2 regions of the Stenotrophomonas sp. 115C5 genome follow, and region 1 is predicted to be linked to the other one. Evidence: riboswitches for the same ligand, from Rfam matches in the RefSeq annotation. Region 1 holds a riboswitch; the other holds the start of a gene.
What was found. A riboswitch is a leader RNA that binds a small molecule or an ion and turns the genes downstream of it on or off. The one in region 1 is predicted to bind glycine.
Positions count from the first base shown of each region.

Region 2: it holds a riboswitch for glycine, as region 1 does, so the genes downstream of both, gcvP (aminomethyl-transferring glycine dehydrogenase) here and AC13FN_RS12665 (trimeric intracellular cation channel family protein) in region 1, are expected to answer to the same signal.

Region 1 covers NZ_JBSPUQ010000009.1:99,979-104,164, forward strand. Annotated here, with positions in the region: gene AC13FN_RS12650 (NAD(P)/FAD-dependent oxidoreductase) at 1-855, shown strand, start outside; gene AC13FN_RS12655 (nuclear transport factor 2 family protein) at 938-1,369, opposite strand; gene AC13FN_RS12660 (GIY-YIG nuclease family protein) at 1,514-1,789, opposite strand; glycine riboswitch at 1,830-1,919, shown strand; glycine riboswitch at 1,933-2,036, shown strand; gene AC13FN_RS12665 (trimeric intracellular cation channel family protein) at 2,121-2,738, shown strand; gene AC13FN_RS12670 (3-deoxy-7-phosphoheptulonate synthase) at 3,929-4,186, opposite strand, start outside.
Region 2 covers NZ_JBSPUQ010000011.1:109,916-114,101, forward strand. Annotated here, with positions in the region: gene gcvP (aminomethyl-transferring glycine dehydrogenase) at 1-2,073, opposite strand, end outside; glycine riboswitch at 2,135-2,236, opposite strand; gene AC13FN_RS14115 (multidrug effflux MFS transporter) at 2,536-3,762, shown strand; partial or broken gene AC13FN_RS14120 (siderophore-interacting protein) at 3,903-4,186, shown strand, end outside.

The sequences.
Region 1 (4,186 bases):
GCCTTCGAGCGCGCCGAGGCAGAACCGGACCCGGCGAAGAAGGCCGCATGGTTGAGCTTCGCCGTGGTTGGCGGTGGACCTACCGGCGTCGAACTGGCCGGCACCCTGGCCGAGATCGCGCGCCATACCCTGCGCAACGAGTTCCGCCACATCGACCCGGCCAGCGCCAAGGTGCGGCTGGTCGAGGCCGGGCCGCGCGTACTGTCCTCGTTCCCGGAAGTGCTTTCGCTGAAGGCGCGCCGGCAGCTGGAAAAGCTGGGCGTGGAAGTGCTGACCGGCACCCCGGTGAGCGACATCGACAGCCAAGGCTTCAAGCTCGGCGATCAGTTCGTGCCCGCGCGCACCGTGGTATGGGCCGCCGGTGTGGCCGCTTCACCGCTGGCGCGCACGCTGGAGGTGCCGCTGGACCGCGCCGGGCGCGTGCAGGTGCAACCCGACCTCACCCTGTCTGGCCACCCGGAACTGTTCGTAGCTGGCGATCTGGCCGTATTGAACCAGGCCAACGGCAAGCCGGTGCCTGGCGTGGCGCCCGCGGCCAAGCAGATGGGCAAGTACGTGGCCGAGGTGATCCGCGCGCGCCTGCACGGCAAGCCCGAACCCGGCCCGTTCAAGTACGCAGACTTCGGCAACCTGGCCACGATCGGCCGCATGGCTGCGATCGTGCATCTGGGCCGGCTGCAGCTGTCCGGTGTGCTGGCGTGGTGGTTCTGGCTGGCCGCGCACGTGTTCTTCCTGATCGGCTTCCGCAACCGCATCGTGGTGCTGCTGAACTGGGCCGTGGCGTACTGGAGCTACCAGCGCAGCGCGCGCATCATCTTCGGTGATGACCAGGACGACCGGCGACCGAAGCGCTAGGAGCGCACGCATGCTCCTGTAGCGCCGAGCCATGCTCGGCTGCACTTCGCGCGGATTGCAGAAGCCGAGCATGGGCTCGGCTCTACGGCGCCTTCGGCTTCGGGTACCACAGCGCATTGACGATGACCCAGCGCTGGTCGAAGCGGCCCATGTGGAAGTAGTCGACGAACCACGGCGTTTCCAGCCGTACCGAGGCCGCGTTGCCGATCACGTCCAGCACCGTGCAGCGGCGGTCCCACTGATCCTTCGGCGTTTTCAGCGCGCCCTGCTTCGTCAGCGCGACCAGTTCTTCCTTCGACATCCGGCGCAGGCCCAGCCGTTCGTCGGGTGTATCGCCGAGTACCGCGCGCTTGGCCAGGTCCGGGTGCAGGGAGCGGGCGACGCGCTGCGGGTCGGCCTCCAGCTGGCCGTCGACGTAATCGTGGCAGGTGGCTTCGATGGCCGCGAGGGTGGCCGGATCGGCGGCGGGGCTCGTTGCTGCGGAGAGAGCGAACAGCAGGGCGGTCGTGGACATCCGGGTCTCCAGCGCTGAGGGCTGGGCGATCATGGCATGGCTGGAAGCGCCCATCCACGCATGGCGTGGATCTACTGTAGAGCCGGGCCCATGCTCGGCTTCACCATCAGGCAGCAGCAACAAAAGCCGAGCGTGGGCTCGACTCTACAGAAGCGCAGGATCCGGTGCCTGCAGCCAGGCCAGCTTGCGTTCGCGCGGCTGCTGCTTGAGCTGCCACTCAGCCCGCGAGGCGGCGGCCCGGTCCGGGTACTCGCGCACGGCCAGCACGCGCAGCGGTGGCCGCGCCCGGGTGTAGCGCGCGCCCTTGCCGGCCTGGTGGGCGGCGAAACGCGCGTCCACGTCGGTGCTGATGCCGGCGTAATAGCTGCCATCCCGGCATTCGAGCAGGTACAGGAACCAGGGGCGGAGGGACGGGGCCATGCCCGGATTATGCCGTGCTGCACTGCAGCGGATATACTGGCGGCCGAATGCAGGAGAGAGGCGCCGCGCTGGCGCCCGCCGAAGGCGCAGGCTCCCATGATCGCTCAGGCCGGTGGGCTGGAATCCCACCAACCATGCATTCGACTCGCCGAGCTGGAGAGAGGTCACCGGGCACGCCCGGGACGATCCGCCGAAGGGGCACGCGGCCTACGCCGCTGAACTCTCAGGCAAAAGGACAGCGGGAGCGGCACCGGTCATCGTCATCCCGTCATTGCGCAGGCAGTGGCGGTAGTCGCGCATGGCCGGCCCCACCGCGCCCGGAGCCTGTCCCATGCTGCTGTCCATCATCTACCTGATTGCCATTTCCGCCGAGGCCATGACTGGCGCACTGTCCGCAGGCCGCCGCCGCATGGACCTGTTCGGTGTGGTCATGATCGCCTGCGTCACCGCCCTCGGCGGCGGATCACTGCGCGACATCCTGCTCGGCCACTATCCGCTGGGCTGGGTGAAGCATCCCGAGTACCTGGGCTTCACCGTATGCGCGGCGCTGATCGCCACCTGGGTCGCACGTTGGATGCACCACTTCCGCCGCACCTTCCTGGTACTCGACGGCCTGGGCCTGATCGCCTTCACCCTGATCGGCTGCTCGATCGCGCGCGAAGCCGGCCATGCGATGCCGATCGTGCTGATCGCCGGCATGCTGACCGGCGCGTTCGGCGGCGTGCTGCGCGACATCCTCTGCAACGAGGTGCCGCTGATCTTCCAGAAGGAGCTGTACGCGATCATCGCGCTGCTGACCGGCGCGGCCTACCTGTTGCTGCTGCACTGGGGCGTGGCCGACGCCACCGCGATCCTGTGCTGCCTCGGCGGCGGCTTCGCGCTGCGCCTGCTGGCGATCCACTACCGCTGGGAAATGCCGAAATTCGTCTATCACGACGAAGTGCATTGAACGATGGCGTGTTCGCCGGGCATGGCCCGGCGCTACAGAAGAGCGGTATCCACGCATGGCGTAGATCTAGAGCACGAACTTCATGGGGCTGCCCCCCCGCGCGTATCCGCTCTGGATAGTCAGCCGACGGATACCGTTGGCGTCCGCATCCCCAATCGCCGTCGGAATCGTCGGCTTCCAGCAACACAGGATCGATCCATTCGCACAAGTAGTCGCTATCAGACCGTCTTTCGAAGCCTAGACAGTTCACTTTGCCCTCCACGTCAATGGAGTTGTGGGTGCTGCCGAGGTAGCTAGCGGTCAGGTGCCCCGCCACTTGTGTGTAGGTGCCGGTCTCGAGGAAGGTCTGAACAGTGATGTTGCCACCTACGGACAGAATCCCATCATTGAGTGAGCACGCGTACAGATGATCGCATTCCAGCTCATCACGCACGAACACCCAACCACCACAGTCGAGATTCCGGGCCCTGAGGCTCCCCAGTACGATCACGCAGAGCGTCTCGCTCAGATCGTTCAGTATCAGCGTGCCGTCTGCGATCAGATCACCATCGACAATCACGCAGTCGGTCTCGCAGTCGGATTTCCAGTCGCCACCTAGCGTTGTCGCAGGCACTACTTTGAATGAAGGCTCGTAGTCATCGGGCGCGGGCTCGGGAGATGCCGCGATCACCGCCCGGGCCTTCAGCGCAGGCCGCAGCAGCCCCTGGTCCCCTTCGCTGCTTTGGATCCTGATTCTTTCATCAAGATCCGCCAGCAGGCGCGCCTTCTCGAGGGACGGCTCAAACCAGTCTTCGATGACAGATACGGCATCTTCAGCGATTCGCCCGCCTTTCAAGCTCACGAGCGCCTTGGCAGCTTCACCGGAAATCGACCGACAAGCTGAATCCAGAAAGTTGTCATCCGGGAAAACACGCATCGGCGGGGTCCAGTCAGGCGAGGAACCCCATCTTCGGCCGAAATCGCAGGAGGACTCCATACAACTCTTCCGAAATCCTGCCGTGTGGCTCGCTGATATCCACGCATGGCGTGGATCTACGTCTCACACCACCCCGGCGATGTACCTGGCGCTGTCGCTCATGCGCAGCGCCAGGCGCATCGCCGGTGCAGATGGGCCGGTCTCCAACTCCGACCGGCCCTGATCGCGGCCGCACCCCCGCAGGCGCTGACCGCCATCCACACACGTGCCGCACTCAAGCGGCTTCGGACACCTTTACGTCGCGACGGGCACGCACGGCCGCGGCCAGTCGCTCCAGCACCGTCACGGTGGTGTCCCAGTCGATGCAGCCGTCGGTGATGCTCTGCCCGTAGACCAGCGGCTGGCCTTCCACCAGTTCCTGGCGGCCACCGATCAGATGGCTCTCGATCATCACGCCAACGATGCGCTGTTCGCCGTCTTCCAGCTGAACGGCGATGTCGTCGATTACCTTCGGCTGGTTCTCCGGATTCTT
Region 2 (4,186 bases), on a different contig from region 1:
CCACTTGCCCGGCTTGGCCACGCCGACCAGGGCGTTCATGTTGGCACCGTCGGTGTACACCTGGCCGCCGTGCTTGTGGATGATCTCGCAGATCTCCACGACTTCTTCCTCGAACACGCCATGCGTGGACGGGTAGGTCATCATGATCGCGGCCAGGCGGTCGCTGTATTTCTCGGCGTTGAGGCGGATGTCCTCGACGTCGACGTTGCCGTTGGCATCGGTCTTGGTTACCACGACCTTCATGCCGCACATCTGTGCCGAGGCCGGGTTGGTGCCGTGCGCCGAATCCGGAATCAGGCAGATGTCACGGTGATCTTCGCCGCGCGAGCGGTGGTAGGCGCGGATCGCCAGCAGGCCGGCGTACTCGCCCTGCGCACCGGAGTTCGGCTGCAGGCTGACGGCGTCGTAGCCGGTGCACTCGACCAGCATCGCTTCCAGCGAATCGATCAGTTCCTTGTAGCCCAGCGCCTGCTCGGCCGGCACCAGCGGGTGGATCTGCGAGAACTCCGGCCAGGTCACCGGAATCATTTCGGCGGTGGCGTTGAGCTTCATGGTGCACGAGCCCAGCGGGATCATCGTGCGGTCCATCGCCAGGTCCTTGTCGGCCAGCGAACGCAGGTAGCGCAGCAGCTCGTGCTCGCTGTGGTGGGTGTTGAACACCGGGTGGGTCAGGAACGCGGACTGGCGCAGCAGGCCGGCCGGCAGCGCGTCGGCGGTGCTGGCATCCAGTGCGTCCACATCAACGCTGGCACCGAACAGCGCGCCGACGGCGACGATGTCGGCGCGGGTGGTGGTCTCGTCCAGGCTGATGCCCACCGAGCTGCTGTCGATCGCACGCAGGTTGTAGCCGGCAGCACGGGCCTTGGCATGGATCGCGTCGGCGTCGACACCGGTCACGTGCAGCGTGTCGAAGAAGTCGGCACCGACCTGCACACCGGCGGTACGCAGCGCGCTGGCCAGGATCGCGGCCAGGCGATGGGTGCGGCGGGCGATGCGGGTCAGGCCTTCCGGACCGTGGTAGACGGCGTACATCGAGGCCATCACTGCCAGCAGCACCTGTGCGGTACAGATGTTGGAGGTGGCCTTCTCGCGGCGGATATGCTGTTCGCGGGTCTGCAGGGTCAGGCGGTAGGCCGGGTTGCCCTGTGCGTCGATCGAGACACCGATCAGGCGGCCCGGCATCGAACGCTTGTAGGCGTCACGGCAGGCCATGAACGCCGCATGCGGGCCACCGAAACCGAACGGCACGCCGAAACGCTGGCTGTTGCCGACCACGATGTCCGCACCCCATTCGCCCGGGGCGGCCAGCAGGGTCAGGGCCAGCAGGTCGGTGGCCACGGCCACCAGGCCGCCGCGCGCGTGCACGGCATCGACCAGCGCCTTGTAGTCGCCGACCTGGCCGAAGGTATCCGGGTACTGCAGCAGCAGGCCGAAGGCTTCCGCTTCCAGCGCTTCGGCCGGGGTGCCCACGCGCAGCACGATGCCCATCGGCTCGGCGCGCGTGCGCAGCAGTTCCAGTGTCTGCGGGTGCACGGCGTCGTGCACGAAGAAGGTGTCCGACTTCGACTTGGCCGAGCGCTTGGCCAGGGTCATCGCTTCAGCAGCGGCAGTGGCTTCGTCCAGCAGCGAGGCGTTGGCGATTTCCATGCCGGTCAGGTCGGCGCACAGGGTCTGGAAGTTGATCAGCGCTTCCATGCGGCCCTGCGAGATTTCCGCCTGGTACGGAGTGTAGGCGGTGTACCAGGCGGGGTTTTCCAGAATGTTGCGCAGGATCACGTTCGGCGTGTGGGTACCGTAGTAGCCCTGGCCGATGAAGCTGCGCAGCACGGTGTTCTTGTCGGCGATCGCGCGGATCTTCGCCAGCGCCTGCACTTCGGTGATCGACTCCGGCAGTGCCAGCGGTGCCGGCGACTTGATCTTGGCCGGGACGATGGCATCGGTCATCGCATCCAGCGATGCGTGGCCGATGACGCCGAGCATCTGCGCGATCTCGGCATCGTTGGGGCCGATGTGGCGCTCGACGAACGCCGAATGGTGCTCGAGCTCACGCAGGGAAGGGGTGTTCTGGGACATGGCGAAGGATCCGTCAGGAAAGGGCACACGCACGGGCACAAGCCGCCGGTCGGCGGTCTGCGGGCGCCCCTCTGTCCTTTTGCCTGAGAGTTTAAAAGCGCGGAAACCGCAGCTTCGTGCCCCTTCGGCGCCGGATCGAACCGGTCTCTCCAGAGTTCTGTTACGGGTGGTATCGGGCCTGAGCGATTACGGGCGTTGCGCCTTCGGCAGCGGTGACCTGCTTCTCCCACCGTGTTGCCCGCCGATTATAGCCTCTTGCCGGCGCCCGACGGTGGCCCGCAGCGGCCTCACACGCCTGAATGGCCGATGGCCCGGGCGTGCGTTCTGTGCACCCGTGCATGGCGTCGCACGCATTCCCCACCTATGATGGTCGGATTCTCGTATTCATCTGGCGCCGTCCCTGCTGCAGGGGATCGGCGCCCGCCGTGCGTGTCACGCATGGCCCTGCCGGACGCTTGCCCGATGACCGCCGCTGTTGCTCCTTCCACCCGCCGCATGGCCCTGTTGCTCGCTGGTCTGGCCATGTTCGGTCCGTTCTCGATCGACACCATCTTTCCTGCGTTTCCGCAGCTGGCCCAGCGCCTGGCGGTGGACGAGGTGGCGGTGCAGCAGACCATCAGCGTCTACCTGCTGTTCTACGGCCTGATGAGCCTGGCCCACGGCCCGCTGTCCGATGCGTGGGGGCGCAAGCGGGTGATCCTCGGCGGCCTGGTGATCTTCGTCGGCGCCTCGGTGGGCTGCGCGTTGTCCACCGACCTGACCACGCTGCTGGCGTTCCGCGCGCTGCAGGGCCTGTCTGCCGGTGTCGGCATGATCGTCGGTCGCGCGGTGATCCGCGATCTGTACCACGGCCACGACGCGCAGCGGCTGATGAGCCAGGTGTCGATGCTGTTCGGCATCGCCCCGGCCATCGCGCCGATCATCGGCGGCTGGATCCTGCTCAGTGGTGCCGGCTGGCCGCTGATCTTCTGGTTCCTGGTGGTATTCGCGCTGGTGCTGCTGGCGGCCACTGCGCGCTTCCTGCCGGAAACCCATCCGGCGCAGGCACGGGTTGCACTGTCGCCACGCACGTTGATGCGCGACTACGTGCGCATCGGCTTCAACCCGCGTTTCCTGCGCCTGGCGCTGGCCGGCAGCATCGGCTTCGGCGGCATCTTCCTGTACATCTCCTCGGCGCCGGCCATCGTGATGCAGCACCTGCATCTGGGTGAAGGCGGCTTTGCCTGGCTGTTCATTCCCACCATCGGCGGCATGACCACCGGTTCGTTCCTGTCCGGGCGCATGGCCGGGCACAGCACACCGACGCGGCAGGTGGCCCTGGGCTTTACCTTGTGTGCGGTCTCTGCCGTGTTGAACATCGGCTATGTCAGCCTGGCGCCGCAGTTCGCGCTGCCGTGGGCGGTGATGCCGATCTTCCTCGGCGGCATGGGCATGGCGCTGATCTTCCCGATCCTGGCGCTGGCGGTGCTGGACATGTATCCGCTGCAGCGCGGCCTGGCCTCGTCGCTGCAGGCCTTCGTGCAGCTGATGATCAGCACCGTGGTGGCGGGCGTGGTATCGCCACTGCTGCACGACAGCCCGCTGCATCTGGCACTGGGGCAGGCGGCCTTCTTCGCGGCCGGCTTCGTGTTCTGGTACTGGGAGCACCAGCGCGAGCGCGCAGCAGAGGCAGCCGGCACGACGCTTTGAGCGTCGCGCAGGGGTAGGGCACAGCATCACGCGGCGCCCCCTTGCGACGCTGCGAGCAGGGACTAGGCTGGGGTTTCCAGCAAGCCGGTTCGTGGATGCACGACAGCCAGCCATCCCGATGTCGTCGCATGAGGTATCCCATGGCTGCGCAGCAGACCTACCGCCTGTTCGAGGTGGCGCTGAAGGAGCGCCGCGTTCTTTCTCCTTCCCTGGACCGCATGGTGTTCACCGGCGCCGACGTGGCGCGCATGAAGACCGAAGGCCCGGACCAACGCATCAAGGTGTTCTTCCCCTTGCCCGGCCAGGACGCGCCGGACGTGCCCAGCGGCGAAGACTGGTACGCCCGTTACCGCGCACTGCCCGATGACGCGCGGCCGCCGATGCGCACTTTTACCCTCCGCCAACTGCGCGCCGGCGACTGCGA